2 regions of the Paenibacillus sp. FSL R10-2796 genome follow, and region 2 is predicted to be linked to the other one. Evidence: a T-box and tRNA genes for the amino acid it is inferred to sense, from the RefSeq annotation. Region 2 holds a T-box; the other holds one or more tRNA genes.
What was found. A T-box is a leader RNA that pairs with one kind of tRNA and senses whether it is charged. The one in region 2 lies ahead of trpS (tryptophan--tRNA ligase), so its partner is inferred to be a tRNA-Trp.

Region 1 (4,401 bases), 3.2 Mb from region 2:
GCCTCTAGCCAGGAGAAGGTGCCCGTACCGCAAACCGACACAGGTAGGCGAGAAGAGAATTCTAAGGCGCGCGGAAGAACTCTCGTTAAGGAACTCGGCAAAATGACCCCGTAACTTCGGGAGAAGGGGTGCCCCGGTAGTGTGAATAGCACGAGGGGGCCGCAGTGAAAAGGCCCAAGCGACTGTTTAGCAAAAACACAGGTCTGTGCGAAGCCGCAAGGCGAAGTATACGGGCTGACGCCTGCCCGGTGCTGGAAGGTTAAGGGGAGTGGTTAGGGGTAACCCGAAGCTATGAACCGAAGCCCCAGTAAACGGCGGCCGTAACTATAACGGTCCTAAGGTAGCGAAATTCCTTGTCAGGTAAATTCTGACCCGCACGAATGGCGTAACGACTTGGGCGCTGTCTCAACGAGAGATCCGGTGAAATTTTAATACCTGTGAAGATGCAGGTTACCCGCGACAAGACGGAAAGACCCCATGGAGCTTTACTGCAGCTTGATATTGAATTTGGGTACGATCTGTACAGGATAGGTGGGAGCCGTAGAAATCGGAGCGCAAGCTTCGGTGGAGGCGCCGTTGGGATACCACCCTGATCGTATCTAGGTTCTAACCTAGTACCCTTACCGGGTACGGGGACCGTGTCAGGCGGGCAGTTTGACTGGGGCGGTCGCCTCCTAAAGAGTAACGGAGGCGTTCCAAGGTTCCCTCAGAATGGTTGGAAATCATTCGCAGAGTGCAAAGGCATAAGGGAGCTTGACTGCGAGACCTACAAGTCGAGCAGGGACGAAAGTCGGACTTAGTGATCCGGTGGTACCGCATGGAAGGGCCATCGCTCAACGGATAAAAGCTACCCTGGGGATAACAGGCTTATCTCCCCCAAGAGTCCACATCGACGGGGAGGTTTGGCACCTCGATGTCGGCTCATCGCATCCTGGGGCTGAAGTAGGTCCCAAGGGTTGGGCTGTTCGCCCATTAAAGCGGTACGCGAGCTGGGTTCAGAACGTCGTGAGACAGTTCGGTCCCTATCTGTCGTGGGCGCAGGAAATTTGAGAGGAGCTGTCCTTAGTACGAGAGGACCGGGATGGACGTACCGCTGGTGCACCAGTTGTTCCGCCAGGAGCATGGCTGGGTAGCTACGTACGGACGGGATAAGCGCTGAAAGCATCTAAGCGTGAAGCCCCCCTCAAGATGAGATTTCCCAATTAGTAAGACCCCTTGAAGACGACGAGGTAGATAGGTTGGAGGTGGAAGTGCAGCAATGCATGGAGCTGACCAATACTAATCGGTCGAGGGCTTATCCTATACGTAGAATGCAAATTTGTTTCGGATTCAGTTTTCAGGCATCAAGCCTGGTATGAATATTCCCTGATAGCTCAGTTGGTAGAGCACTCGACTGTTAATCGAGTTGTCACAGGTTCGAGTCCTGTTCGGGGAGCCATATGGAGAGGTGTCCGAGTTTGGCCGAAGGAGCACGATTGGAAATCGTGTAGGCGCCACAAGCGTCTCGAGGGTTCGAATCCCTCTCTCTCCGCCACAAATTTTTAATTAGTATGGCCCGTTGGTCAAGGGGTTAAGACACCTCCCTTTCACGGAGGTAACATGGGTTCGAATCCCATACGGGTCACCAAATTTTCACTTGATTTATCCTAGTGGACTTTGGTACAATAACAATTGTTGTTTATGGAGGCTTAGCTCAGCTGGGAGAGCATCTGCCTTACAAGCAGAGGGTCGGGGGTTCGATCCCCTCAGCCTCCACCATAACATTTTCTTACTGACGCGGGGTGGAGCAGCCCGGTAGCTCGTCGGGCTCATAACCCGAAGGCCGCAGGTTCAAATCCTGCCCCCGCAACCAATTAACTTAAGCAATTATATCTTTTGGAACCGTGGTGTAGTTGGCCTAACATGCCTGCCTGTCACGCAGGAGATCGCGGGTTCGAATCCCGTCGGTTCCGCCATTTTCATCATGGCTCGGTAGCTCAGTCGGTAGAGCAGAGGACTGAAAATCCTCGTGTCGGCGGTTCGATTCCGTCCCGAGCCACCATTTATCATCACAAAAGAATGAGTGCCATGCCGGTGTAGCTCAATTGGTAGAGCAACTGACTTGTAATCAGTAGGTTGGGGGTTCAAGTCCTCTCGCCGGCACCATCCTTGGAGGATTAGCGAAGTGGCCAAACGCATCAGACTGTAAATCTGCTCACGTGAGTGTTCGGTGGTTCGAATCCATCATCCTCCACCAGTTTTTAGGGGCATAGTTTAAAGGTAGAACAACGGTCTCCAAAACCGTTGGTGTGGGTTCAATTCCTGCTGCCCCTGCCAAGTTCTTTCTAAAGTTTAATATGGCGGCCGTGGCGAAGGGGTTAACGCACCGGATTGTGGTTCCGGCATTCGTGGGTTCGAGACCCATCGGCCGCCCCATTTACTTTAAAATGAATAATGGCAACAATATCAACTTAATATGGCGACTGTGGCGAAGGGGTTAACGCACCGGATTGTGGTTCCGGCATTCGTGGGTTCGAGACCCATCAGTCGCCCCATTTTACTTTAAAATGTTATTGGGGATTAGCCAAGCGGTAAGGCAACGGACTTTGACTCCGTCACTCATAGGTTCGAATCCTATATCCCCAGCCATTTTATGCGGACGTGGCTCAGCGGTAGAGCATCGCCTTGCCAAGGCGAGGGTCGCGGGTTCGATTCCCGTCGTCCGCTCCAAAATTTACATGGCGCCATAGCCAAGTGGTAAGGCAAAGCTCTGCAAAAGCTTTATCCCCAGTTCAAATCTGGGTGGCGCCTCCATTTAGTTCATATGTGCCGGCGTGGCGGAATGGCAGACGCGCTCGACTCAAAATCGAGTGGGAAACCGTGGAGGTTCGAGTCCTCTCGCCGGTATCTTAAAAAGGTTTGTAAGATTGCTTATAAAAGCATTCTTACAAACCTTTTTTCTTTATGTTCTTGGGTTTACAGCATTAAGCCGTTGAAATAGAGAAACTCTCTATTCAACGGCTTTTTTAATCTGATTAGTGATTAACCTGATTGATTATTAATGCGGAATGCTCGCGGAGTAAGACCTATTTCTCGTTTGAACATATTGCAGAATTGGGCATCGTTCACAAAACCTGCAGCAGCGGATACTTCAGAGATTTGCATCTGAGTATGACGTAATAGAGATTTTGCATAATCCAGGCGTTTTAACAGCAAATACCGCAGGGGTGAAGACCCGAAACGTTCTTTAAATAGATGGCGAAAACGATCGTAACTATATCCGGACATTTCTGATAGTGTTTCGACGGACAATTTATGGCGATAATGCTCATTCATATAATTAAGGACATATTGTACTCGATCTTCTGTTGGGGATTGATATCCAGAGGCACTAAGAAGCCTCATAAGATGGACGGTAATCTCGCTCATTTGTAGGTTTAGAAGCTCAGAGAATCCGTCTTGCTTGCGTGTAAACTCTGCTTTCATTCGCAGCAGGATTTGAAGAACGGTCTGATCTTTATCATCTTCATATACGCCGAGCAGATTACTCATATTAGGGTGTTCCGAGTGGAAGCCTACAAATAATACATTTGCATCCTCACGGTGGTGCTCGTCATGTTTATGATTGGGTGGCACAAGCGCGAAAGAAGAGGAGCGAAAATGGTAACTTCGTGGGCCAACATTGGTTGTCCCTACCCCCTGTAAATAATAGACTAGTTCGTAGCATTCATGCTGGTGTGGAGGGATATAAGTATTTAGCTCATGTGTGGCACTTACAATATATAGAACACGATCCATGATGATCCTCCAATACTTATGTTTTAGCCGAATCGTACAAAACTATGACCGAAATCATATAATTATTTTTAATAATATTTGTTATGATCGTATCAATAAATCCGAAAGTTCGCAACCTGACTGGCCATCTCGTTCGGAAATAAAGCGGATTATTAATAATAATGGTATTTTTATTGCTATTTTTGAGCCTAAACGTTAAATTTATTACTTTCAATGATACTTTATTTGGAAAAAAGAGAATTTCCATTTGAACCGTGAATTATACAATGGGTGAAGATGGGATTCTGCGGATTACTAACCAACTAAAATTAGGGGTGGAATAGAGTAATGAATAAAAAAGTTCTTTCTTTGTTGTTATTAATGGTGATGGTTCTGGTCACAGCATGTGGAAATAACACGTCCAATAACGGTTCTTCTGCGAATACTGGATCAAACGCTGCTGAGGGTGGAGAAACAGGTGCAGGGGATAAACTCAAGGTTGTATTGCTGATTCCGGGGACACTTGGGGATAAATCATTTTTTGATTCCGCTAATAACGGCTTGCAAAAGGTTAAGGATGAACTTGGTGCAGAAACAAAGGTTGTTGAAATGGGCGTTGATAAAACGAAATGGGAGCCTACATTT
Region 2 (4,401 bases):
ATATCAGCTGCAGCCAATGTTTTAAAAGGCTCCAATACGCCCCAATCAAACGTTTCAACACTCGAAGTCCCTTGCTGTGGCAACAGCTGGGTTGGATTGAAGAACAGCAAGCCCGCTATCATCACTGCAGCCGCCAGCACAGACATCGCACTTTTTGTGAATATTAACCTTCTGCCACGTTTCTTGCCTAATTCCAAACCTGCTTGGATCGCATAGGTCTGAGCGGCTGCATTCTCTATTTTTTGTTCTTGTGGGATACGTCCGGCATCGCTTAACATGGCAAGCTCCTCTTGACTACTCATTGTTCCATTCACCCCGATTCTTTATGATGGTTCGCAACTGCTTCAGCCCCTTATGCTGCCAAGTCTTAACCGTCCCCTCGGGTTTATTCATAATGTTAGCGATCTCAGTCAAGGTCATATCATTGTAGTATTTTAGCAGCAGCACATGGCGATACTTGGGCTTAACCTGCTCGAGTGCCCACAGCATTTCCATCCGATGATGGCCAATGTGTGTGACCTGTTCTCCTATTCTTTCATCTACCAGCGGCATGGAACGTTTTCTCCGTCTTTGTTCATCTATGCAGACATAAATTAGAATTCGAATAATCCATGATTTGAATGCTTTGGGGTCCTTTAAAGTTTTTCTTTTAATCCAGGCCCGGCAAGTCATTTCCTGCATCGCTTCCAGCGCATCGTTTCGGTTCCGCAAGTAACTATAAGCAATACTGTACAGTTGTTCTCTATGTACCAATATCGAATCGTAAAAATCCGTCTCGCTCCGAGTATCAAGAATCGTTATTTTTTTCATTTCTGCATTAGTCATCGTCATGTCCTTCCTTAGCCTCCTCTCTTCAACCTTTCATAGATTAAGACGGGGGAGGTATAGAAACGGTTTTTATTTCGTTTTGCTTTTTTTGCTCAAAGCTCTTTAAATTATAGCATTCTATAAAAATCGAATGAAAAATGTTATGATAGGTTAAATTGGACATAATCAATAGTACGCACTCAAAAGTGCCATAGGTACTAAAAAGTACCCATACCTTGGAGGTTATCATGACAACAACATCTACAACAACTGTCAAGAAAAAATACAATATTTCTGTTGAAGCCACACTAGAGGTCATCGGAGGGAAATGGAAATGCGTAATTCTATGTCATTTAACTCATGGCAAAAAACGCACCTCCGAGTTAAAACAGTTGATGCCCGGCATTACTCAAAAAATGTTAACCCAGCAGCTACGCGAGCTTGAGGCAGATGGAATCATCAACCGAATTGTTTATAATCAGGTTCCACCAAAAGTAGAATACGAGCTTAGTGAATATGGGGATAGTTTAAGCGATATTTTGACTGCATTATGTAATTGGGGAGAACAACATATCATTAAACAATACGGCGATAAATACGCTGTTTTAGAGGATAACATCTTAAATAAATAAACCGCTATATGAAGGAAATGGTTGGAGATTTATGCTGTGAGAGTTGTACTTCAATTATACACCCACGAAAAAAGGACAGCTGAATCAGATCGATTCAACTGTCCAAAGCATTGATTCACCCGTCCCTTAAATGGCGCACAGAGACATAACTTAAATTACGCCCTCTCCTCCAATAGCAGTTGCTGTGAATGATATGGGTCCAAATAGATTGATAGGCAAGTTGCTATCATTCTGAATTACCAATTCATAGTTGTGGACTCCAATATAAGCACCATCGACCCACTGAGCACTTAATTGAATATCAGTAATTGTAGTAAAACGATAAAAGGATCTATAAATATCGACTCCAGCTCGTCGGATGATAACAAGAAATTGGCTATTAGCAAGTGCAGTAAGACTAAAACTACCATTTAACTCGACTCTACTGGAGAAAGAAGCCGGATTAGCCGGACTAATATTTACTTGTGCTGTGGCTAGACCCGCTCCAGCTCCAGGAATCCCTGCAACCGTTATAGCAGTAGTAAACGGATCTAACGGGATTTTTGCCTGTGACCCATAACTTATTATTGTCGCCATTTATCATCACTCCATTTCAAGGTTATAGAGTAGTATATTGTGAATCCGCAATGATAGATTGGACTTAATTCCTGATGATTATATACATTTAAGGTATACTTTGCTAGATCATATAAACCTAGATACCTTGTCAATCACCATACGATTTCCACTCATTGACAACACCCCTGTTCAGCATTACAATAATTCACATATCATGAACAACGATGACAAAGGGTAAGTAGACAGACGAACATGGTCTTCAGAGAGCCGGTGGTAGGTGCGAACCGGTGACCAGCGTATGCTCGAATGGCCTTTATAGTTGTTTTTCCGAACTATCTTAATGGATACAGTAGGGAAAACCGGGGTTCCCGCCGTTATCAAGGGACCTGTATCGAGAATAAATTCAACCTCTCCGTACAGGTAAGAGAAGATCGTAAGCCAAGAATCGTAAGGTGACACGATCATTTAAGGTGGTACCACGACAACTTCGTCCTTATTGGATGAGGTTTTTTTGTTATTTAAAGGAGGTGATGGCCATGGATGATGGCTGGTGGTGGCGACTCGAGTGTAACCAAGTGCTAAATAACAGGAGGAATTTATATGATGAACGAACGTGTCTTAACTGGAGATCGAGTGACTGGAAAGCTTCACCTTGGCCATTACGCCGGCAGCTTGCAGACCCGTGTAGCCCTTCAGGAGCAATATGAAACTTTTGTGTTTTTAGCGGATATTCAAGCCCTAACGACCCATTTTGATCGTCCACAGCTGCTGGGTCAACATCTGCATGAGATCACACTGGACTATTTATCTGCGGGTATAAATCCGGAGAAAACAACTATATTTATTCAATCGATGATCCCTGAAATCGCAGAGCTGACCCTCTTGTTCTCTATGTTTGTTACTGTGAATTCTTTACGGCATAATCCCACGATTAAAGCCGAATCGAAAAATTCGAGCTTAGATGAATTGTATTACGGTTTTCTTGGTTATCCAGTTAGTCAGACTGCTGACATAACATTTTGTAAAGCAACGATCATTCCTGTAGGGGAAGACCAACTCCCTCATCTGGAATTAACCCGCAAAATCGTCCGCAGATTCAACGAGCTGTACAGCCCGATACTGGTGGAACCCAAAGCGCTGATCAGTGAGACGCCGAGGCTTGTGGGTACGGATGGCAACGCTAAAATGAGTAAGAGCCTTGGCAATGCCATCGAGCTGGACTCCACTAAGGAAGAGATTATCTTTAAGATACGAAAAGCCACAACCGATCCAGCGCGTGTGCATAAAAATGATCCTGGACATCCAGATATCTGTCCTATTTTTGCTTATCATGGTGCTTTTCGCTCAGCGGGGGTAACCGAAATTCGTGAAGGCTGTGAGCGGGGTACCATGGGTTGTTCTGCTTGCAAACAGTTGATTTCGACAGCTCTAGATCAGCTTATAGAACCGATGCGAGAGCTTCGTTCCTATTATGCTACTAAGCCCAAGCTTGTGCAGGAAATCTTAATCTCTGGAACACAGCATGCCCGCAGCATTGCTCAAGAAACAATGGCCGAAGTACGTGAGGCTATGAGTCTTAACTATTTTTTAATCTAAAAATGACCAATATAGGCACTCAAAAAAAGCCGGAATCTCATTAGAAGAGATCCGGCTTTTTTCTTCTCCTTACAACACCCAATTTCCCTTACGGAATACGGGTTCAATCGTGCCGTCCACCAGCTCTCCGTCAATATCCAGCTCTGCTGAACCGATCATAAAATCGACATGAGTTAAGCTGACATTAGCTCCTCTAGCCACAAGCTCTTCGTTCGTAAGCTTTGTGCCGCCTTCAATATTTACAGGATAAGCACTTCCTAGCGCGAAATGGCAGGAGGCATTCTCATCAATCCCTGTATTGTAAAAAATGCGGTTCAAGCGAGAGATTGGAGAATCATGCTGCACTAAGGCTACTTCTCCTAGATAAGATGCACCTTCATCCGTTGCCAGCAGTGAGGTTAAATGTTCGCGTCCGGATTCAGCTTCATAAGCTACGACTTTCCCTTTTTCAAAAGTGAATGAAAGTCCTTCAACTAACCGTCCATTCAAATTAAGAGGGAGCGTGCTTCTAACTGTGCCATTAACGCCAGTCCGATGGGGCATGGAATAAATCTCTTCCGTTGGCATATTAGCTACAAAATATACGCCTTTATCATTCTCACCGCCACCCCCGCGCCATAAATGGCCTTCCGGAAGCTCTACATGCAGATCCGTTCCCGGAGCACGGTAATGCAAGCTTTTATAACGTTTAGCGTTCATTCTGTCCTGACTTTCTTTCAACTGACCAATATGCTCTCTCCAAGCAGCTACCGGATCATTGCTGCCCACACGATTCATCTGGAATACAGCTTCCCACATCGCCTCTACC

Region 1: it encodes a tRNA-Trp, which carries the amino acid that the T-box ahead of trpS (tryptophan--tRNA ligase) is inferred to sense. The anticodon was not compared.

Annotation. Positions count from the first base shown of each region.
Region 1 is NZ_CP150178.1:6,342,197-6,346,597, reverse strand. It holds rRNA gene NST58_RS28300 (23S ribosomal RNA) at 1-1,302, shown strand, start outside; tRNA gene NST58_RS28295 (tRNA-Asn) at 1,363-1,438, shown strand; tRNA gene NST58_RS28290 (tRNA-Ser) at 1,442-1,534, shown strand; tRNA gene NST58_RS28285 (tRNA-Glu) at 1,553-1,627, shown strand; tRNA gene NST58_RS28280 (tRNA-Val) at 1,683-1,758, shown strand; tRNA gene NST58_RS28275 (tRNA-Met) at 1,776-1,852, shown strand; tRNA gene NST58_RS28270 (tRNA-Asp) at 1,878-1,955, shown strand; tRNA gene NST58_RS28265 (tRNA-Phe) at 1,966-2,041, shown strand; tRNA gene NST58_RS28260 (tRNA-Thr) at 2,070-2,145, shown strand; tRNA gene NST58_RS28255 (tRNA-Tyr) at 2,151-2,236, shown strand; tRNA gene NST58_RS28250 (tRNA-Trp) at 2,243-2,316, shown strand; tRNA gene NST58_RS28245 (tRNA-His) at 2,340-2,415, shown strand; tRNA gene NST58_RS28240 (tRNA-His) at 2,459-2,534, shown strand; tRNA gene NST58_RS28235 (tRNA-Gln) at 2,554-2,628, shown strand; tRNA gene NST58_RS28230 (tRNA-Gly) at 2,635-2,709, shown strand; tRNA gene NST58_RS28225 (tRNA-Cys) at 2,720-2,793, shown strand; tRNA gene NST58_RS28220 (tRNA-Leu) at 2,808-2,886, shown strand; gene NST58_RS28215 (AraC family transcriptional regulator) at 3,022-3,777, opposite strand; gene NST58_RS28210 (BMP family ABC transporter substrate-binding protein) at 4,105-4,401, shown strand, end outside.
Region 2 is NZ_CP150178.1:3,121,078-3,125,478, reverse strand. It holds gene NST58_RS14170 (DUF4179 domain-containing protein) at 1-302, opposite strand, end outside; gene NST58_RS14165 (sigma-70 family RNA polymerase sigma factor) at 295-831, opposite strand; gene NST58_RS14160 (winged helix-turn-helix transcriptional regulator) at 1,056-1,439, shown strand; gene NST58_RS14155 (hypothetical protein) at 1,590-2,015, opposite strand; T-box leader at 2,213-2,495, shown strand; gene trpS (tryptophan--tRNA ligase) at 2,598-3,593, shown strand; gene NST58_RS14145 (aminopeptidase) at 3,663-4,401, opposite strand, start outside.